4 regions of the Paractinoplanes brasiliensis genome follow, and region 1 is predicted to be linked to each of the others. Evidence: riboswitches for the same ligand, from Rfam matches in the RefSeq annotation. Region 1 holds a riboswitch; each other region holds the start of a gene.

Region 1 (5,359 bases):
AACTACCCGTACTTCGACCTGTACCGCAAGCAGGTGGTCAAGCAGGCCGACCTGGTCATGGCGATGTACATCCGGGGTGACGCGTTCACGCCGGAGGAGAAGGCCCGCAACTTCGCCTACTACGACGCGCGGACCGTCCGGGACTCGTCGCTGTCGGCCTGCGTCCAGGCCGTTCTCGCGGCCGAGACCGGTCATCTGGAGCTGGCGCACGACTATCTGGGCGAGGCCGCTCTGATGGACCTGCACGACCTGCACCAGAACTCGCGGGACGGCCTGCACATCGCGTCGCTGGCCGGCACGTGGATCTCGCTGGTAGCCGGTCTGGGCGGCATGCGCGACTTCAACGGTCAGCTCTCGTTCGCGCCGCGCCTGCCCAGCCGCATCAACAACCTGGAGTTCTCGCTGCTCTGGCGCGGGCTGCGGCTGCGGGTGAACGTGACCGCCGACGAGGTGACCTATTCGCTGCGCAACGGCGGCGGATCGGCCCGTCTGGTGATCAACCACCACGGCAAGGACGTCGAGGTCACCCAGGTCAAGCCGGTGACCGTGCCGATCCCGCCGCCGCACCCGGTCGGCCCGGCGCCGATCCAGCCCCAGGGCCGCGCCCCGGTGCGGCGCATGACCAGCTGACACACGGCAACGAAAAAGGCCCCGGGTCACACCCGGGGCCTTTTTCCTGGTCGATGACACTTACAGCATCGACACGTGCACGTGGTCGGTGTGGTCACTCGGACCGCTGTACGAACTCCAGCCGCTGGCCGGGAACCAGATCTGCTTGTACCAGATGACGTAATAGATGCCGAGCTTGTCGGCATTACGCACCAGAAACGCCATCAGGTTGTTGCCGTACCTGCGGGTGTCGGCATTATGAGCGGGCGCGAAACCGCGGTTCTGCAGCGACCAGTCACAGGCCCGGCCCTTGGGATGCTCGAACGGCCCGCCGTTGCGGTGACAACCCACGAATCTGTTGAAGCCGGCCTTCTTCACCTCTTTGTACATGTGATGTGTACGCGCGGTGATGCAGCCATTGGTGGTGGGGTCCGCCACGTTGCAGCCCTCCGGCGAGAAACCGCCGTCGGAATTGCGCGGCGCGGGGGTGGCGGACGGCGATTTCGCCAGCACCAGACCATGAGTGAGGCTTTCGCCGCCGACCAGCGCGAGCGCCTTGTCGGCCGCTTCCTTCTGCTTCCTCATCGCGACGAGGTTGGTCTCGTACTTCTTGACCTCGGCGTCGAGGGCGGCCTTCTTCGCGTTGACGTCGCGGATCGCCCGGTTGAGCTCGGCGAGCTTGCGGTCCTGCATCGCGTTGATCTCTTCGAGCGAGACCGCCTTGGCCAGGAAGTCGTCCGAGTTCTGGCTGCCCAGCAGGAAGCCGGCAGCCCCCAGGTGGCCGGTGCGGTACTGCTGGCCGGCGATGGCGTTGACCTCGGGCAACAGTGAGAGCCGCTTGGCCTCGGCGACTCTGATCTCGGTGGCCAGCCTCTTGCGCGCCGCTGTGGACTTGGTCACCGCGGCCTTGGCGGCGACGAAGCGCCGGTTCGACGACTCGATCACGTCGTCGAGGGTCGCGTTCTTGCCCACGGTGTCGCCCGACGTGCCCTCATTGGGGGCGCCCGAGTCGCCGGGCTCGGCGCCGGCCGGGGACGCGGGCACGGCCAGGAAAGAGATGGCCACGATCGGCGCCAGGGCAAGCATCAGCCACCGGCGGGGTCGTACGGTCAATGCAGTTCCTTCCGGTAAACCGCCGACCGGGTTAGCTGACGGGTTCGGGACGGAAGCGATCCCTACCGCTTGCGCGGATGCACCCCACTGACCTGGTTCCCCGGCTCGCCTCGCGGCGATTGGGCGGTGGTCTGCCGGCACCTCGGGGGCGGTGCCACGGCGGCAGAACCGGCGGCCAGTTTACCCGAGAGTTCAGCGAGCTTCAGGATCAGAGAATAGGCAATTTGGTAGCCGTCCGAACACATTGCGTAATTGTCGTCACGCGGCGTCGCCGGCGAATTGCATCGCGTGCGATAACTGTCGATCTCGTGATGAAGTCGGTATGGTCGGGTCGGTCTCCACCCCCAGGGGGCCGCCGCCTAATCGTCCATTCGACGAGCCGGGGAACCAATTTTTCCGGGGTGAATCCGCGTCCCGCGCGGTAGGGATCACTTCCGTCCCGAACCCGTCAGCTAACCCGGTCGGCGGCCGACGGAAGGAACAAGAGTGCGGCACAAGACTGTCCGGCGACGAACGGCGGCCCTGCTGGCCCTGCTCGTCGCGCTCTCCGGGCTGACCCTGGCGGTGGCCGGTCCGGCCGCCGCTGCGCCGGGTGACAACGGCGACGACGGCGAGGGCGCCCCCAAGTCCCTGATCCAGCAACTCGAGGTCGCCTCCAAGGGTTTCCTGGAGGCCAAGGAGGCCCTGGCACGGTCCAAGACCCGTCAGGCCCAGCTCGCCGCGAAGCTCAAGGAGCTCGACGCCGACCTGGCACCCCGGCAGGACGCCATCGACGAGATCATTCAGAAGTCGTACCGGACCGGCCGTCTCGGCCCGATGACCGCGCTGCTGGCGGCGGACTCGGCCGGTGGCTTCCTCGACCGCGCCGAGACGCTCGAAACCGTCGCGGTGCGGGAGAACCAGGTCGTGGCCGACCTGAAGGCGACCCGTGACGCCCAGCGCAAGGCCAAGCTGGCCATCGACGCCGAGGTCCGTGACCAGCAGCGGCAGGTCAACATCATGGCCAAGCGCAAGGTGCAGGCCGAGACCGCGCTCAAGGCGGCCAACACCGGTGGCTCGGACCGGACGGGCGAGGACGCCAAGGAGCCGACCGACGGCGGTTCGAGCAGCAAGGCCACCCCGGCGCCGCGCAACCGGGACGGCTCACTGCCCGACGAGGGGTGCACCGAGAACGACCCCACCACCAGCGGTTGCCTGACGCCGCGCACGCTGCACGCGCTCAAGCAGGCGAAGGCGGACGGTTTCACGCGCTATGTGGCGTGCTTCCGTGAGCAGAACAGCGGTGAGCATCCCAAGGGGCAGGCGTGCGACTTCGCGGCCGAGAAGAAGGGGTTCGGTGGCGTCGCGTCGGGTGGTGACAAGGCGTACGGCACCCGGCTGGCCAACTACTTCATCAACAACTCGAGTCGGCTGGGCGTGCTCTACGTCATCTGGTTCAAGCGGATCTGGCTGCCTTCGAGCGGGTGGAAGGCGTACTCGAGGGGCAACGGCGACCCCTCGAGCGACCACACCAACCATGTGCACCTCTCGGTGCGGTGACCGCTATTTGTTGACGTAGGACTCGTATTCCTTCAGCACGTCGTCGGTGGGGCCGTCGGCACGGATCGTCCCGGACTCCAGCCAGATGCAGCGTTCGCACGTGTCGCGGATCGACTGCTCGCTGTGGCTGACCAGGAAGACCGTGCCGGCCTCCTTCCGCAGGTCACGCACCCGTTGCTCGCTGCGCTTGCGGAACTTGGCGTCACCGGTGGCCAGCGCCTCGTCGATCAGCAGCACGTCGTGCTTCTTGGCAGCGGCGATCGAGAAGCGCAGCCGGGCCGCCATGCCCGACGAGTACGTCTTCATCGGCAGCGAGCTGAAGTCACCACGGTCGTTGATGCCGGAGAACTCGATGATGCCGGCGGCCTGCGCCTTGACCTCGGCCGGGGACATGCCCATGGCGAGGCAGCCCAGCTCGACGTTGCGCTCGCCGGACAGGTCGTTCATCAGCGCCGCGTTCACGCCCAGCAGCGACGGCTGGCCGGCCGCGTAGATGCCGCCGCCCCGCTCGACCGGGAGCAGGCCGGCGATGGCCCGCAGCAGCGTCGACTTTCCGGAGCCGTTGGTGCCGATCAGGCCGATCGCCTCGCCCTTGTAGGCCACGAAGCTGACACCCTTGACCGCGTGCACCTCGCGTACGGCGGCGCTCTTCTTGCCTGTGATGATCCGCTTGAAGCTGGCCAGCGGAGTGTTGGCGCCGGGCGCCACCGAGCCGTAGACGCGGTAGACGATGTGCGCGTTGTCCGCGATGACAGTGGGTTGCCGCTCGGTCTCAGCCACGGCCGTAGCCCTTCTCTCCGCGCCAGAAGTAGACGTAACCGCCGAAACTCACCACTGCCGTCCAGATCACAGCCTGCAGCCAGAGCAGGCCGATCGGCTGGGCCAGCTCGACGTTCTCCATCAGCGCGTGCCGGATCAGCTCGATGAAGATCAGCATCGGGTTGGCCTCGACCAGGGTGAGCTTCCAGCCGTCCAGTCGCTCGGCGAAGAACGTCACCGGGTAGAGCACCGCGGAGCCGTACATCCAGATGCGCAGGATGTACGGGATCAGCTGCCGGATGTCGGTGACCTTGGAGATCAGGCGCGACACGAACAGGGCCAGCCCGGCGTTGAAGAGCGACTGCATGATCAGGGCCGGGATCAGGAGCAGCCACTCGACCGTGATCGGCTCGCCGGTGAACAACACGATCGCGACGAGCACGACGATCGAGGCGACCATGTTGCGCACCTCGACCAGGGTGACCGCGATCGGCAGGCTGGCCCGGGGGAAATGCAGCGCCCGGATCAGGGCCATGTTGGCCGTGATCGACTGCGAGCCCGCCTGCACCACCGACTGCGTGAACCCGAAGATGAAGACGCCGGCGCAGAGGTACGCGATGAAGTTGTCGACGCCCTGCTTGGTGTTGATCAGCACACCGAAGATCAGATAGTAGACGCCGGCGTTGATCAGCGGGGTGAGGAGCTGCCAGACCACGCCGAGCTTGGTGCTGCCCAGCGAGGCGCTCACCTTCGCGTTGGCGAAAGCGGCTATGAAGTGCCGGTACGTCCAGAGGTGCCGGGTGTATTCCGGCAGCCTGGGCAGGCGCCCGGCCTTCGTCAGACCATGCCGAAGGGCCAGCTCCTTGAGCGATGGCCCGGTGTCGGACTCGGCAACCGCCGTCTGAGCCATGGGGTGGTGCTCCGATCTCGTCGGCCCGTGAGGGGTACCGGGCCCTGGTTCTTTAGGCGAGAACACTCCATCAGCATGTCAAGCCTCGGCCGATGGAACGGCTTCGTATCGACGTGCCGGGAAGGTTATCCGACCGAAGGGCGGAACGCAACCGTAACGTCCTGGCGTATAGTGACCGTGTGGCAACAGCAAAGCGCGCACCCGCCGGAGCCGCGGTGCTTCGAACCGACATCACCGTGGCGATCCGGGACGCGGTGATGCACGAGCTGGCCGAGGTCGGTTACGGCCGGCTCTCCATCGAGGCCGTGGCACGCCGCGCCGGCGTCGGCAAGACAGCAATCTACCGCCGCTGGAGCAACAAACTCGAGATGGTGCTCGAGATCGTCTCCGACGTGGCCGGACGCAGTGTGCCGCTGCCCGACACCGGCA
Region 2 (5,359 bases), 3.5 Mb from region 1:
ACCCGCCGGGTGACCAAACTGCGGGCCGACCACCCGATCTTCCGCCGGCGCCGCTTCTTCACCGGCGAGCCGGTCGGGGAGTCGGGTCTGCCCGGCATCGCCTGGCTGCGCCACGACGGCAGCCCGATGCGGGAACAGGACTGGGCGCCCGGCGCGGCCCGCACGCTGGCGGTGTTCCTCAACGGCAACGGCATCTACGAGGCCGACGCGCTGGGCGAACGCATCGTCGACGACTCGTTCCTGCTGCTGTTCAACGCCGCACCGGAGGAGGTCGAGTTCACCCTGCCCGGCCAGGCCTACGGCAACGCGTGGGAGGTCGCCCTCGACACCGCCGACCCGCTGCTCGCCAAGGCGGGCACGGTCAAGGCCCAGGAGGGGTACGCCTGCCCCCGCACGCCATGCTCGTGCTGCGCTGCCAGTACTGATCGGCGAACGGCGGCCGGCCGGTGTGCACCCGGCCGGCCGCCGTGGCGCCAGAAGTGGGTGCCGTCCCCTACGATCGGGCCCGTGTTGGCGTACACCGTGGGGGCCTTGCTCTTTCTGGTCGGCATCTGCCTGTCGCTCGCGTGGCACGAGGCGGGGCACATGCTGGCCGCCCGCGCGTTCGGCATGAAGGTGCGGCGCTTCTTCGTGGGCCGCGGCCCGACGGTGTTCTCGTTCCGGCGTGGCGAAACGGAATACGGGTTGAAGGCGCTGCCGATCGGCGGGTTCTGCGACATCGCCGGCCTGACCTCGCTCGACGAGCTGAGCGCGGACGAGCAGCCGCGCGCGATGTGGCGTTACCCGGCGTGGAAGCGCACCACGGTCATGCTGGCCGGCCCGGTCATGCACGTGATCCTGGCCGGGGCGATCCTCTACGCGATGGCCCTCACTGTGGGCCTTCCCAACCTGAGCCCGGTCACCGAGCCGGTCGTCGCGGCCACCTCCTGCGTCGGCACTGTCTGCCCGGCGGCTGAGGCCGGCCTGCGCGCGGGCGACCGGATCGAATCGATCGGCGGCACGGCCACTCCGCGCTAGGTCGACGTGCTGACCGCCGTACGGGCCGCCGACGGCCCCACCGCGCTGGTCGTGAGCCGCGGCGGCGAGACGCTGACGTTGACCGTGGACGTCGCACAGGGGCGGATCGGTGCGTCCCCGCAGCCGCCCCCGGCATATGTGGAAGGCGGCTTGTCCGAGACGGCGGTGTTCACCGGCGACCTCCTGAAGGCGAGCGCCGTCCAGCTCGCCGCGTTCCCCGAGCGGATTCCTGCCGTGGTCCAGGCGATCGGCGGCGAACGCGACGTCGACACGCCGATCAGCATGGTCGGAGCGAGCCGCCTCGGGGGAGAGGCCGTGGAACGCGGCCTGTGGGCCACCTTTCTGTTGTTGCTGGTCAGCCTCAACCTGTTCATGGCCGTGTTCAACCTGCTGCCCCTGCTGCCGCTCGACGGCGGCCACATCGCGGTGGTCTGGTTCGAGCGCGTCCGCGACTTCGCCCGCCGCCTGCGCGGCCGCCCAGCCGGCGGCCCGGTCGACTTCACCCGGCTGTTCCCGGCCACGATGGTCTTGATCGTCCTCGGCGGGGCGGTGATGGCCTTGACCATCACCGCCGACATCGTCAACCCGATCCGACTGTCCTGAGGCCACCGCGGGCCGGCGTCGCCTGCCCGGAACCGACATGCTGGTGCCGCACTGCCGGCGCGGGCAGCGCGCGACGGCCGGCCGGGGTGCCGCACCCGGCCGTCGCGCCTCAGGCTGACAGGACCGGCCGCAGGCACCGAGCCCTCCTTGAGCAGCCGGGTGCTCCCGCTACGCCGGGCCACCTCGTCGAGCCCGGCCACCTCGTCGAGCCCGGCGATCTCGCCGCGTGCGGAGAGGCGGAGTTCGCGGAGGCGGAGTCCGCGGAGGCGAGTGTGCCCGGTCGCCGTCGGGCGCTAACGCGGGTCCCGTACGGCTCCCATGAACACGATCGTGCCGGTCTGCTGGTCGGAGATCGTGAACTGGAACGGCCGATCGGCGCGGAACACGACCGGATCGACGCGGGCCGAGGTCATCATGGCCCCGCCCGTGACGGCGGCCGCCTCGGTGCCCTTCTCGTCCACCCGCACATACGTCTTGTGATAGACCTTTTCGAGCCACCGCCCGTCGGGGGACATCGGGCGGAAGTTCGCGCGCCCCGCGTCGAACGGGCTCGCCATGCCCAGCTCGCGCAGCGGCGCCTTGAGATCACCCTCCCAGCGCAGCTCGAAGCGGGGCAGAGCCACATCGTCGAACTCGCGCGGGGCGAGCTCGCTTTTCAGGGCCTGCCACTCGGCGGCGCCGGCGGTTCGCCCGCTCGCGGAAAGAACGACTTCCATGCCGTAGCGCCCCTTTTCCCCGTACGGGAGACGCAGCATCCGGAAACCGTCACGCTCGGCATAGTCGAAGGACGCGTGGGTCAGGTGCATCATCGGCACCACTATCGGCCCGCCCGCGGTGGTGAATCTCTCGTCGCGCGTGTCCTCGAACTCGCGCTGCCACTTGCCGAGGAAATACACCGCATTGACCAGTACGAGCACCGCCTGCGCGCTGGGCAGGCCGAGCTCGCGGGCGATGCCCTTGATGCGGCCGCCGGTGTTCTCGTCGACCCATTCGTCGATTTTGCGAGCCGTCTCCGCCGAACCCAGGTCGACGTTCTCCACCGTTCCGCCGAAACTGCGCCGCACAAAATCGACGTACGCGTCCTCGAGCGTCCCGCTGTTGTAGAGCGCGTCGGACACCGACAGTGTCACGTCGTCGGCGCCGGCCAGTTCGCGCAGCAGCGCACCGACCCGCTCGTCGCGCCCCTCGCGCAGCCCCAGCACCCGCGCCATCTCGGTCGCCGTGTCACCGTCGGCCCCGGCCGCGACCATGGCGAGAAGCACCGAAACCGACAGCGGCGAGGTGATGGTGTTCTTGTCCTCCCGATCGACCTCGTGGAACAGGTCGAAACCGAACCTGTTGACGGCCTGAGCGACCGGCGCGGCGTCACTCGCCGCCAGCTTCACCTTGATGCGAGCGGCGTCGCCGGGAACCTCGCCGCCCCCGCACGCCGAGGTCGTCAACAAGCCGCAGACCAGCGCAAACGTAACTAGGACACGAATCACAAATCCTTGGACCACGGCCGCGCCTTCCCGGTTCCGCATCGATGAGAACAAGCTCACGATCGCCCTTCCAGGCTTGGCCGTACGGGCGGTCGCGTGGTTACCGTCGGCCAGTCCCGCAATCGTGGGCACCCCGGGCGGAACGCCGAATCCTGCCGCCGCCCGTGCGGAAACGAACCCAAGGCATGGAGCGGGGGACCCACAAGTTCCTCGACGCGCTGCTGCCCTTTTGCGGCACGCGCGTCTCGGGGTGAAGCCGCCGATGCGCGCGGCCGGGCAGCCCAGCCCGAACCCGACAGCTCACCTCGCAGGCGTGGAGGTAGCTTTTCATGGCTCAGCTCGGAAAGAAGACCCGTGTCGCGTTCGGCCTGACCGTCGCCGGTTTCGCGGGAGCGGTCGGTTTGCTCGGCCCCGCGTCGCCCGCCCAGGCGGCCAGTGTGAACTGGGACGCGATCGCCAAGTGCGAGTCCGGCGGCAACTGGAAAATCAACACCGGCAACGGCTACTACGGTGGCCTGCAGTTCAGCCGGAGCACGTGGAAGGCGTACGGGGGAACGAAGTACGCCTCGACCGCGAACAAGGCCACCAAGGCCGAGCAGATCAAAATCGCGGAAAAGGTGCTGAAGGGTCAGGGAATCGGCGCCTGGCCGACGTGCGGCAAGAAGGGCGGCACCCCCAAGGCCACCGCCAAGAAGGCCACCGCGCCGAAGAAGGCCACCGCTGCGAAGGCGGCCACGACCGGCAAGCACTACGTCGTGAAGCCGGGCGACACGCTGGCCTCGATCGCGGCCAAGCACCACGTCAAGGGCGGCTGGAAGGCCCTGTACCAGCTGAACAAGCCGGTGCTGAAGAGCCCGAGCCTGATCTTCCCGGGTCAGCGGCTGGCTCTCTGAGCCTGTGGGCGCCCGGCTCGGCCCTCGTGGCCGGGCCGGGCTGCCGTCCCACCCAGTGGACAGGCGACGGTCCGCGCGAATCGGCCCGTGAGCTGCGCCGGATCACGCTGGACATCGACTGAACTAAATGGAAACTTAAGCTTTACAAGTGTTTTCCCCCGCCGGGGATCCTCAAGTGTGAAGATCTCTCACATAGACGGACATGGATGTCCGCCCTCGTGGGAGAGGAACACACGTGAGATTTGCTGTCGCGCTGGCCGGCGCCATCGCCCTGGCCAGTGGGGGCCTGGTGGCCACAGCCACAACCGCTTCCGCCGCGCCGGTCACCCCCGGCTCGTCGCTGATCGACCAGGCCGGACCGGCGATCAAGAAGTCCGCCAAGGACCGCTTCGCGGTTCACACCAACAAGAACGGCATCGTCCGCTACACCCGCACGTACGACGGTTTGCGCGTCTACGGCGGCGACCTCGTCATCCGTACGAAGGCCGGGAAGTTCGCCGGAGCGTCGGCGGGCCTGGCCAAACCGCTCAGCCTGGGCACGAAGCCGACGGTGACCGCCGCGAGCGCGAGCGCCATCGCCAAGGGCCAGTTCCAGGGCACGATCACCAAGACCGGTTCGCCGGAGCTGTTCGTCGACGCCAGCAGCGGTGTCGGCAAGCTGTCGTGGGAGACCGTCATCACCGGCTGGCAGCCCGACGGTCAGACCCCGTCGCGGTTCCATGTCATCACGGACGCGCTGACCGGCAAGGTCGTCGGCTCCTACGACGAGATCGAGAACGTCGCCGGCACGGGCAACAGCATCTACTCGGGCCAGGTCACGATCGAGAGCACTCCCTCGGGCGCCTCGTTCAACCTCGTCGACCCCGTACGGGGTAACGGGTCCACTTGCGACATGAACAACCGGACGTCGGGAACGTGCGCCACGTTCACCGACGCCGACAACACCTGGGGCAACGGCGCGGCTTCCGACCGCCAGTCGGCTGCCGTGGACGCACACTTCGGCGCCGCCGTCACGTTCGACTACTTCAAGAACGTGCACGGCCGCAACGGCATCTTCGGCGACGGCCGGGGTGTTCCCTCCCGCGTGCACTACGGCAGTTCGTACGTGAACGCTTTCTGGGACGGCGCCCAGATGACGTACGGCGACGGCGCGGGCAACGCCGAGCCGCTGGTCGCGCTGGACGTGGCCGGGCACGAGATGTCGCACGGCGTCACCGAGAACGTGGTGCCGGGCGGCCTGACCTACTCCGGGGAGTCGGGCGGTCTGAACGAGGCCACGAGCGACATCTTCGGCAGCATGGTCGAGTTCTACGCGGACAGCAGCGAGGACGCCGGCGACTACGACATCGGCGAGAAGATCGACAT
Region 3 (5,359 bases), 3.5 Mb from region 1:
CTACTACACGTGTCAGAGCAACCTGATCACACTGGGCTACTTCGGCGCGGTGCTGTACTGGATGGTGTGCCGCGGCACCACCGGCCCGGCCGCACCCCGCCTGCGCGGCGCGGTCACCCTGTGGATCGTCATCACCGGCCTGATCTCGCACTTCATGCTGCAGAACGGCGCGAACCCGCTGCCCGGCCTGGCCGCCGCCGACCCCGCGAGCCGGGTCGCCAACTGGTCGATGTTCCTGGTGCACTACGCCGTGCCGCTGCTGGTGCTCGCCGACTGGGTCGCCTTCGGCCCGCGCCGGGTCTCGCCGTGGCGTGACCTGGGTCTGTGGATCCTGTTCCCGCTGGCCTACGGCGCCACGTCGGTGCTCCGGGCCGTGCTGTTCCCGACGGTCAACGTCCGGTACCCGTACTTCTTCCTGGACCCGACGTCACACGGCTACGACTGGGTGGCGGGCCAGTTCGTCCGGCTCGCCGTCATCTTCGCCGCGCTGGGGGCGGCGCTGCTGGCCGTCGACCGCCTCGCCGCCCGCATAGCACGCCACCCGGAAGATCCCGCCGTTGTCCACAATCCCGAACCGTCCACAGGCGCCCCCGCCAAGATCGCCCCCACCCCGTAAAATTCGCTGTGGGACGGAGGCCCCCGGTTGGGGTGGGTCTTGTGCCGGGGTTGTCGATCTTGGCGGGGTTCTGCGGCCGACTTGGCGGGGTTCTGCGGCCGGTGCTCGTGTGGGCGGTGGCGTTCGCGAATTGATCGCGCACCGGGCCCGCGCGGCTGGTTTCGTGCAGGCGTTGCTTTCTCAGGGCGCCTTTCGTGCAGGCTGCTGTTTTCTCAGGGCGCCCGCGTGCCCCGGTCAGCCGGCGACGCGCCCGTACCGGACCTGCTTCCAGTTCCAGATCTTGGCGAGCTTGACCCGGTCGCCCGGCTTGGGCGCGTGCCAGACCTGGCCCCCGCCGGCGTAGACGGCTACGTGGTAGGCGCGGCCGCCCGAGACCCAGAAGACCAGGTCACCGGCCCGTACCGCCGCTCCGGCGATCTTTTTGGCCGACTTGTACTGAGCCTGGGCGGTGCGGGGGATCGTGACGCGGGCCTTCGCGTACGCGAAACCGGTCAGCCCGGAGCAGTCGAAAGCGCCCGGTCCGCGGGACCCGTAGCGGTAGGGCTTGCCGCGCTGGGCCCGGGCGGCCGCGACGACCGTGTTGCCCCGGGCGAGCAGTGCCTGCTGAGCGGCCGCGGCCGATGACACGGCGACGGCAGCGGGCGGGGCGGCCGTGGCGTCCGTCGGGGCGACGAGCAGGGTGGTGGCGATGACCGCCGCCGCGGCAAGGGGCTGTAGGCGGCGCAGCGTCGACGCGACACTTCCGTACGCTTTGAAGCCGGCCGACCTGGGCTGGAAGGTGGGGAAAGACAAGACGATCCTTGGTCCTTCAACCGCCTGCGAGGTTAGCTGTCGGATTGGGCCTGAAGGCAGCCCGTCGCGTATGCGACCTCACCCCGAGCCGGCTCGACGGCCGGCAACCTGGTTCCCCCGCTCCCGCCCACTGAAGTTCCGTCGATGACAGGTCGGGCCGCCCCTGGTGGGCGGGACTCGGCGTCCCGGGGCGGCCTTCATCAGGACGATCGGCCGGTTGCGGCGATTCGCCACCTTTTCACAGCCGTCCCGGCAATCTCGTCGGTCCCGTAGCGGACTCGGCTGCCGTTGTCTCTCCGGACAGCGGGGACGATCCGACGCCAGGCGATGCATTCTCGGGCGCGTCAACCGGTGACCCTCGTCACCGAATTGGCCGGCGGCACCACTACAGCGAGCAACCTAAGGCATCTCTTAGGTAGCTGTTGACTTTGGACGGCGGGCGCGAAAGATTTCGTGGCGAAACCGGGAGGTGCGGCGTGCAGGTACCGGCTCCGTTCGAATACGAGCGCGCAACCAGTGTGGATCAGGCCATCGGGCTGCTGGAGCGCCTGGGCAGCTCGGCGCGGCTGGTGGCGGGCGGGCACAGCCTGCTGCCGATGATGAAGCTGCGGCTGGCGAACTTCGAATACTTGATCGACATCAATCCTCTGCACACCGAGCTGGGCTACATCCGGGTCGGGGCGGACGAGGTACGCATCGGGGCCATGACCCGGCATCGGGAGCTTCTGGAGTCCGACGAGCTGGCGGCCGCGTTCCCGATCTTCCGGGACGCCGAGCGGGTGATCGCCGATCCCGTGGTGCGTAACCGCGGCACGCTCGGCGGCTCGTTGTGCCAGGCCGACCCGTCCGAGGACCTGTCCGCGGTGTGCACGACCCTGGACGCGTCCTGCGTGATCCGCGGGCCGGGCGGCGCCGAGCGGGTGGTGTCGATGGAGGAGTTCCATGTCGGGCCGTACGAGACGGCTGTCGGCGACGACGAGATGCTCATCGAGGTGCGCCTGCCCGTCAGGGAGAACGGCGGCAGCGCGTACGAGAAAGTTGAACGTCGTGCCGGGGACTGGGCCGTGGTGTCGGCCGGCGCCGCGGTGTGGCTGGCCCCCGACGGCACGATCGCCGACGCGCGGGTGGGGCTGGCCGCGGTGGGGCCGAACACCACCGGCATCCCGGAGATCTCGCGGGCGTTGCACGGCAGCACGCCCTCCGAGGAGCTCTACGAGCGGGCCGGCGCGATCGCGGCGAGCAGCTGCGACCCGGTCACCGACCAGCGGGGCAGCGAGGACTACAAGCGTCACCTCGCGGACGAGCTCACCAGGCGCACGCTGCGCACTGCCGTACGACGGGCGAGGGGCTGAGGGCATGCAGGTCACGATGGTCGTCAACGACGCCGAGGTCACCGCCGAGATCGAGGGGCGGCTGCTGCTCGTGCACTTCCTGCGCGACACGCTGGGCCTGACCGGCACGCACTGGGGCTGTGACACCAGCAACTGCGGCACCTGCGTGGTGTGGCTGGACGGCGAGCCGGTCAAGTCGTGCACCGTGCTCGCCGCGATGGCCGACGGGCACGAGGTCCGTACGGTGGAAGGGTTGGCCGACGGGGCCGAGCTCGACCCGATCCAGCAGGGCTTCATGCAGTGTCACGGGCTGCAGTGCGGGTTCTGCACGCCGGGCATGATGATGACCTGCCGGGCCCTGCTCGACCGCAATCCCGACCCGACCGACGCCGAGATCCGTGAGGCCATCTCGGGGCAGATCTGCCGGTGCACGGGTTACTCCACCATCGTCCGGTCGGTGCGCTGGGCATCGGTTCACGAAGCGGCGGCGAACAAATGACAACAGTGGAAGAGCCCCGGACGACCACGTTCGACGACAACGACCAGAAGCCGATCGGTTTCGGCCGCATGCTGCGCAAGGAGGACCCGCGCCTGCTGCGGGGCCGCGGCCGCTTCACCGACGACGTGCAGCTGCCTGGGATGCTGCACCTGGCCATTCTGCGTTCGCCGTTCGCGCACGCGCGGATCGTCAGCGTCGACACCAGCGCCGCCGAGGCCGCGCCCGGGGTGAAAGCCGTGGTCACCGGCGAGGCCCTCAAGGGGCTGGGCCTGGCCTGGATGCCGACGCTCTCCAACGACGTGCAGGCCGTGCTGGCCACCGACAAGGTGCGCTTCCAGGGGCAGGAGGTCGCGTTCGTCGTCGCCGAGAACCGGTACGCGGCCCGGGACGCGCTCGAGCTGATCGATGTCGAGTACGACGTCCTCGACCCGGTCATCGACGTGCGCCAGGCCCTCGCGCCGGACGCGCCGCTGATCCGCGACGACCTCGAGGGCAAGACCAACAACCACTGCTTCGACTGGGAGACCGGCGACGCCGAGGCGACCGAGGCCGTGTTCGCGCGGGCCGACGTGGTCGTCAAGCAGGACATCGTCTATCCGCGGGTGCATCCGGCGCCGATGGAGACGTGCGGCGCGGTCGCCGACTTCGACGCTGTCGAGGGCAAGCTCAAACTGTGGTCGACCACGCAGGCCCCGCACGCCCACCGCACCCTGTACGCGATCGTGGCCGGCCTGCCCGAGCACAAGATTCAGGTGATCGCGCCGGACATCGGCGGTGGCTTCGGCAACAAGGTGCCGATCTACCCCGGCTACGTGTGCGCGATCGTCGGCTCCATCGTCACCGGCAAACCGGTGAAGTGGATGGAGGACAGGTCCGAGAACCTGATCAGCACCGGGTTCGCCCGCGACTACATCATGCGCGGCGAGATCGCCGCCACCCACGACGGCAAGATCCTGGCCATCCGTACGAACGTGCTCGCTGACCACGGCGCGTTCAACGGCACAGCGGCGCCGGTCAAGTACCCGGCCGGCTTCTTCGGCGTCTTCACGGGAAGCTACGACCTCGAAGCGGCGTACTGCAGCATGACCGCGGTCTACACCAACAAGGCCCCGGGCGGGGTCGCGTACGCGTGCAGTTTCCGCATCACCGAGGCGGTGTACCTGGTCGAGCGCATCGTCGACTGCCTCGCCGCCGAGCTCGACATGGACCCGGCCGAGCTGCGCCTGAAGAACTTCATCAAGCCCGAGCAGTTCCCGTACGAGACCAAGACCGGCTGGGTGTACGACTCCGGCAACTACGAACCCACGATGCGCCTGGCCATGGACATCGCCGGGTACCCGGCGCTGCGGCGGGAGCAGGCCGAGAAGCGGTCCCGTGGTGAGCTCATGGGCATCGGCATCGCGTTCTTCACCGAGGCGGTCGGGGCCGGGCCGCGCAAGGACATGGACATCCTCGGGCTCGGCATGGCCGACGGCTGCGAACTGCGCGTGCACCCCACCGGCAAGGCGGTCGTACGGTTGTCGGTCAAGACCCAGGGTCAGGGCCACGAGACGACGTTCGCGCAGATCGTGGCCGAGGAGATCGGCATCCCGCCGGCCGACATCGAGGTCGTGCACGGTGACACCGACCAGACACCGTTCGGGCTGGGCACGTACGGAAGCCGCTCGACCCCCGTGTCGGGCGCCGCGGCCGCGCTGGTCGCCCGCAAGGTGCGCGACAAGGCGCAGCTGATCGCGTCGGCGATGCTCGAGGTGACAGTGGCCGACCTGGAATGGGTGAAGGGCTCGTTCCAGGTCAAGGGCGACCCCGGCAAAGCCGTCACCATCCAGCAGATCGCGATGCGCGCGCACGGCGCCGGCGACCTGCCCGACGGCGTGGAAGGCGGGCTCGAGGCGCAGATCTGCTACAACCCGTCCAACCTGACGTACCCGCACGGGGCGTACATCTGCGTCGTCGACATCGACCCGGGAACGGCGCAGGTCAAGGTGCGCCGGTTCATCGCCGTCGACGACTGCGGCACCCGGATCAACCCGATGATCATCGAGGGGCAGGTGCACGGCGGGCTCACCGACGGCGTCGGCATGGCCCTGATGGAGATGATCGCCTTCGACGAGGACGGCA
Region 4 (5,359 bases), 900 kb from region 1:
ACCCGCAGGTGGCTCGCGACCGGATCGACGCTCGGGGCTACGACAGCGAGACGCTGGACTACCTGGCCGCGGCGCGCGCCGCCTATTACTCCTTGCCCGAGTTCGCGACGTTCGTGGTGATCGACGCGAACGGCACCCCCGACCAGGTGTCCGCGGCGATCCACGCGCACCTGGCCGGGCGGGCGGCGCCCGATCCGGGCCACTCGGTGCGCAGCATGATCGTCGCCGGCGGCCCGCTCGTGGCCGCTCTGGCCGTGGCCGGTGAGCAGTTCACCGAGACGCTCTGAGCCCGTTACGCCCGGCCGTACACCGGGATCTGGGCGCCGCTGGTGGGCGCGGACGCCTCCGACGCCAGGAACAGGATCGTGGGCGCGATCTGCTCGGGGCGCACCCACTTGCCGAAGTCGGCGTCGGGCATCGCGGCCCGGTTGACCGGGGTGTCTATCACGCTGGGCAGCACCGTGTTGCAGCGCACGTTCTTCGACCTGTACTCCACGGCGACCGAGGCGGCGAAGGCGAGCACGGCGGCCTTGGAAATCGCGTACGCCGAGCCGCCGGGGAAGGGCGACAACGCCGTACGGGAGGACACGCAGACGATGCTGCCGCCGCCGGCCTCGACGAGGTGGGGCAGGGCGGCCTGGGTGACGAGATAGGTCGGGCGCAGATTCTGGTCGAGCTGTGCCACGAGCCCCGCGTACGGAGCGTCCGCGATCAGGGGGCCGGTGGCGAACCCGCCGACCAGGTTGATCACCGCGCGCAACGGCGCCTCGGGGCCCCGCGCTGTCACGGCGGCGGTGACGGCCGTGGTGACTTCCGTCTCATCGGTGAGATCGGCCACCAAAGGCACGGCCCCCTCGGGCAGTTTGCCGACCGACCCGGCGCGTACGGGGGTGACCACACGCCACCCCTCGGCGATGAAGGCCGTCACTACGGCGACCCCGAGGCCACCCGTTCCACCCGTGATCAGAGCCGTGCGCCCGTTCCCCATGACGCCCATCGTGCCCCTCCCGCGATCATCAGCACTGTGTTGTTCGTCACCTCAACATCCGGATGGGGCGCCGGCGCCGAACCGTTGTCAGAGGGGCGTCACTCGCAGGGAGGTCACCCGGGTGGGCTAGTGATCTGCGCTGCCGCGTGCCGCATTGTGGCAGGTGGTCCCGTTTCGGTGGTGCGTCGGGATCTTTTTGTGGTGTCTTTTGTTTCAAGCCCGGCCCGAAGCTGTCGATCCAGCACATGAACCTGGCGCGCCCAAGCAACGTACTGGGTGGTGACGGACGTCCCAAGGTCATTGGTGATGGGCGTCGCTGTGAGGGACGAGGGGCCGATGGTGTCATGAGACTTGCAACGGGTATGCCTCTGTCGGAGCGACCGCCACCGGTCGCGCGACCGAATGCCGGATGGCACGAGCCACCGGGCACGAAAGCCCTGTACAGGAAGTACGCATGCGGCTCTCAGCCTTCCCCCAGGCATTCGTGACACTTTCGATCCACCAGCCGGAATCAGTACAGGCAGCCAATTGTTGTGTAGATGCCAGTAACCGCAATGTGCGAACTGCGGACGTTACGGGGAGGAACTGATGGATACAGGTATCGCCCGTAACGGGGTTAGTGAAGGCAATGAGGGGACCGTGGGCAACGTGGAGAAGAACACCGTGATGCGGACCGACCAGGTCGCCGAGGAGCGCGACCTCGTTGGCGTCTACCTGCACGAGATCTCCCGGACTCCGCTGCTGGACGCCGCACGGGAGGTCGAGCTCTCCAAGGCAATCGAGGCGGGCCTCTATGCCGAGCACCTGCTCGACAGCGGCGAGGTCCGGCGCGGTGTGAGCCGGGAGGAACTGGAGCGCCTGGTCTCCGAGGGCCAGAAGGCCAAGGACCTGTTCATCCGGGCCAACCTGCGACTGGTGGTGTCGATCGCCCGGCGCTACGTGCGTTCCGGCATGCCGATGCTCGACCTGATCCAGGAGGGCAACACCGGTCTCGTCCGCGCCGTCGAGAAGTTCGACTACGAGCGCGGCTACAAGTTCTCGACGTACGCCACCTGGTGGGTGCGCCAGGCGATCAGCCGGGCCATCGCCCAGCAGGAGCGCACCGTGCGCCTGCCCGTCCACCTGGTCGAGGACGTCAACCGGATGCGTAACGTGACCCGCCAGCTCGTCCGTGAGCTCGGCGGCGACCCCGAGCCCGAGCAGGTGGCGGCCGCTCTCGGCGTGACCGTCGAGCGCGTCAACGAGCTCACCCGCTGGGCCCAGGACACGGTGTCGCTCGACACCCCGGTCGGCGACGACGGCGACACCAACCTCGGTGACCTGGTCGCCGACAGCGACGCCCCGTCACCGGAAGAGATCGTGCTGACCGCCCTGGAGCGCCAGCGCATCGAGGGGCTGCTCAACCACCTCGACGACCGGTCGGCCGGCATCATGCGGGCCCGCTACGGCCTCGAGGACGGCCGCGAGCACTCGCTGACCGAGGTGGCCTCGCGGTTCTCGCTGAGCCGCGAGCGGATCCGCCAGCTCGAGATCCAGGCGCTCGGCCGGCTGCGCGAGCTGGCCCGGGCCGAGGGCCTGCAGGCCGCCTGACGTTCCACCCCGCATCACCCCCCGTTACTCACAGACGCGAAAGGCCGGTACCCGAGTCGGGTACCGGCCTTCTCCGTGCGTGGGCCCTAGACGACTCGTCCGTACCCGTACGGGGTCATGATGTTGATCGTGCGCTTCTTGACCACCGTGCCGGCGCGCGGCGCGTCGATGATCTGACCGTCGCCGACGTAGATCGCCACGTGCCCGAGGCTGCGATAGAACACCAGGTCGCCCGGCTTCAGGTCGTCGCGGCTGATGCGTTTGGTCTCGCTCCACTGCGACTTGGTCTGGTGCGTCAGCGACTTGCCCGCCGCCCGCCACGCCGCCGAGGTCAGGCCGGAGCAGTCGTAGCTGCCCGGACCGCCCGCGCCGAACAGGTACGGCTTGCCGATCTGGTTGTACGCGAACGTGACAGCGATGCCGGCCTTGCCGGAGATCTCCGGGATCGGGCCGTCGTACTTGCTGCCCGACTCCTGCGCCTGGCCGAACGCGACCTCACGCATCTCGAAGAGCTTCTTGAGGTCCTTCTGGATCGCCGCCTTCTGCGTCGACAGCGCCCGCAGCTGGGCGGTCTGCTTGGTCTGGGTCGCCTTGAGGGCGGCCTGACGCTCGTTGAAGCTCTGCGTCGCCTCGGTGTACGTGTCGATGTCGCGCTGGTTGGCCCGGGTCAGCATGTCGAGGTAGCTCATGCGGTCCATGAGGCCGTCCTGTGTGCCCGACAGCAGCGCGCTCATCGGTCCGACCCGGCCCTGCTTGTAGGACGTGGTCGCCAGGTTGCCGACCTGGGCGCTCGCGACCTTGAGCGCGGCCTGAGCGGGGGCCAGAGACGCCTGCAGCTTCTTGGCGTCGGCCTGGGTCTTCTTCAGGGCCACGTTCATCGCGTTGTACTGCTCGGTGACGTCCTCGAGCTTGTCGGACGCCGTCTCGATCTGTTTCTTGAGCTCCGTCTCGGACGGCGCCGCTTGCGCGGGCGTCAGGAAGGAGCCGGTGATCGCGGCAGCCATCGCCGCGACGACGAGGACCCGAAGCCTCGTACGGGGGTGGGGCACCGGTCAGTGGCCTTTCTTCCGCCTGGCCGCCTACCGGGTCAGCTGACGGGCTCGGGCGGGAAGAAGGCCCTACCGCGCTGACGCGGATTCGCCCCGGGAACGTGGTTCCCCGGCTCAATCGATTCGGCGGCGTTGGCCGGCGCCACCAGGGGGAGTGGCTGCGGACCGAACCAACCGGATCAACCTATCGGCGAAAGATTCAAATGCAAGGGGTCACAGAGTGATTTAAGACAATGGACCGCTTTGCGTGAATGATCCCGATAGCAGCTAGTAATTCGACGGAAGCAATGCGTCGAACTCGGCTGTCAAACTGGACTTTTCGCCGGCTCCTCGGCCGGCACCCATTCCCGGCTCACTTTACGCTCGGCCCAGAACGACAGGAACGGGACAGTGCCCGAGAGCATCACCAGCAGCATCCGGCCGAACGCCCAATGCGCACGGCGGGACAGGTCGAACGTCGCCACCAGATAGACCATGAACAGGAAACCGTGCGCGGGGCCGACCGCCTCGACGACGACCGGGTCGTCGCCCAGATACTTCAGCGGCATGCCCACCACGACGAGCGCGACCAGGACCACGCCGACGATCCACGCGATGATCCGATAACGGGTCAGGGCACCCTTCACGATCGTTCTTTTCCTATCCGGGATAGTCGCTCGGGCGGGCGCCGGGGGTGGCGTTCAGCCAGGCGAGATAGTCGTTGTACGCGGTGAGCTCGGGGTCGTCCTCCGGCGTGGAGGACTGAGTGGCCACGCGTACCGGCCGGCCGACGGTAACAGCCGAACCTGGGAGCCTTTCGCCCGCGGCAGCCTGCGGCTCCTCGGCCTTCACGAGGCGGCCCTTCTTGCGGGCGAGCTGGACCTCGCGCCACCAGAGGAACACGACGAAGGCCGCGAACACCGGCCACTCGAACATGTAACCCCAGCTGATCGAGTTGCCCTCCTGCGCACGGCTGAACTGCCACCAGCCCAGCACCAGGCAGCCCGAGGCGAGAACCAGTGCCAGGACGTGGCGGGCGATCCACGCCGGGGTCCACAGGCCCTTCATGGCCACCAAGCGTACCGGCGGGGGTTTGCTGACCGTCGGCACGGGCATCTCGGTAGGACGCTGAGGCCCGTTCCGACCGGAGGTGCACCATGACCGACGCAGGTGACGCTCCGCTGATGGAGACCGGCATTGATCCGGCCACCTTCGGCGACGACGACCTGTTCCGCGAGCTAGCCAGCCTCTACCGCACCCGCCTGGCCACCCTGCGTCACGGCCCGGACGCGGCGCTGAGCAACCACTTCAAGCGGACCGCCGAGCTCGAGACCGAGTACATCACCCGCTATCCCAGCCGGGAGGTCGACCCCGACCGGCTCACTCAGGACTTTTAGGGGTTCCCTTGATGCAGTCGCTGCGCGCCCGGATGTCGCGCGTCGGGCAGTCCTACGCCCCGCACGAGCACCGCCCGCTGGGTGGCTACGCCGTCGCGATGGGTGCCTTCGGAACGCTGGCCGCCTCACTCGCCGTCGCGGCCAAGGTCACCGGCAAGGCCGTACCGACCCGTCCCTCCACCGCCGACGTGGTGCTGCTGTCGCTGGCCACCCACAAGCTGAGCCGGCTGCTGGCGAAGGACTCGGTGACCAGCCCGCTGCGGGCGCCCTTCACGCGGTACACCGAGCCGGCCGGGGCCGCCGAGCTCAACGAGGAGGTCCGCCACCACGAGAGCTCGGTCAAGCACGGGATCGGC

What was found. Region 1 has a riboswitch for cyclic di-AMP ahead of C8E87_RS13830 (coiled-coil domain-containing protein). Riboswitches for the same ligand answer to the same signal wherever they lie in the genome.
Region 2: linked by a shared signal. The riboswitch ahead of C8E87_RS29475 (LysM peptidoglycan-binding domain-containing protein) and the one ahead of C8E87_RS13830 (coiled-coil domain-containing protein) in region 1 are both predicted to bind cyclic di-AMP.
Region 3: linked by a shared signal. The riboswitch ahead of C8E87_RS29680 (C40 family peptidase) and the one ahead of C8E87_RS13830 (coiled-coil domain-containing protein) in region 1 are both predicted to bind cyclic di-AMP.
Region 4: linked by a shared signal. The riboswitch ahead of C8E87_RS09725 (C40 family peptidase) and the one ahead of C8E87_RS13830 (coiled-coil domain-containing protein) in region 1 are both predicted to bind cyclic di-AMP.

Annotation. Positions count from the first base shown of each region.
Region 1 is NZ_SNWR01000001.1:3,109,748-3,115,106, reverse strand. It holds gene C8E87_RS13840 (glycoside hydrolase family 65 protein) at 1-630, shown strand, start outside; gene C8E87_RS13835 (coiled-coil domain-containing protein) at 691-1,722, opposite strand; cyclic di-AMP (ydaO/yuaA leader) riboswitch at 1,726-1,858, opposite strand; cyclic di-AMP (ydaO/yuaA leader) riboswitch at 2,069-2,205, shown strand; gene C8E87_RS13830 (coiled-coil domain-containing protein) at 2,209-3,261, shown strand; gene C8E87_RS13825 (ABC transporter ATP-binding protein) at 3,265-4,041, opposite strand; gene C8E87_RS13820 (ABC transporter permease) at 4,034-4,930, opposite strand; gene C8E87_RS13815 (TetR/AcrR family transcriptional regulator) at 5,146-5,359, shown strand, end outside.
Region 2 is NZ_SNWR01000001.1:6,562,400-6,567,758, forward strand. It holds partial or broken gene glgX (glycogen debranching protein GlgX) at 1-425, shown strand, start outside; gene C8E87_RS47005 (site-2 protease family protein) at 523-1,017, shown strand; gene C8E87_RS47010 (site-2 protease family protein) at 1,024-1,620, shown strand; gene C8E87_RS29470 (serpin family protein) at 1,914-3,065, opposite strand; cyclic di-AMP (ydaO/yuaA leader) riboswitch at 3,267-3,429, shown strand; gene C8E87_RS29475 (LysM peptidoglycan-binding domain-containing protein) at 3,431-3,994, shown strand; gene C8E87_RS29480 (M4 family metallopeptidase) at 4,230-5,359, shown strand, end outside.
Region 3 is NZ_SNWR01000001.1:6,615,312-6,620,670, forward strand. It holds gene C8E87_RS29675 (Pr6Pr family membrane protein) at 1-616, shown strand, start outside; gene C8E87_RS29680 (C40 family peptidase) at 851-1,408, opposite strand; cyclic di-AMP (ydaO/yuaA leader) riboswitch at 1,415-1,562, opposite strand; gene C8E87_RS29685 (FAD binding domain-containing protein) at 1,885-2,760, shown strand; gene C8E87_RS29690 ((2Fe-2S)-binding protein) at 2,765-3,238, shown strand; gene C8E87_RS29695 (aerobic carbon-monoxide dehydrogenase large subunit) at 3,235-5,359, shown strand, end outside.
Region 4 is NZ_SNWR01000001.1:2,213,551-2,218,909, reverse strand. It holds gene C8E87_RS09740 (dTMP kinase) at 1-287, shown strand, start outside; gene C8E87_RS09735 (SDR family NAD(P)-dependent oxidoreductase) at 293-988, opposite strand; gene C8E87_RS09730 (sigma-70 family RNA polymerase sigma factor) at 1,577-2,578, shown strand; gene C8E87_RS09725 (C40 family peptidase) at 2,665-3,582, opposite strand; cyclic di-AMP (ydaO/yuaA leader) riboswitch at 3,640-3,766, opposite strand; gene C8E87_RS09720 (DUF3817 domain-containing protein) at 3,933-4,253, opposite strand; gene C8E87_RS09715 (hypothetical protein) at 4,267-4,674, opposite strand; gene C8E87_RS09710 (DUF6158 family protein) at 4,764-5,003, shown strand; gene C8E87_RS09705 (DUF1360 domain-containing protein) at 5,015-5,359, shown strand, end outside.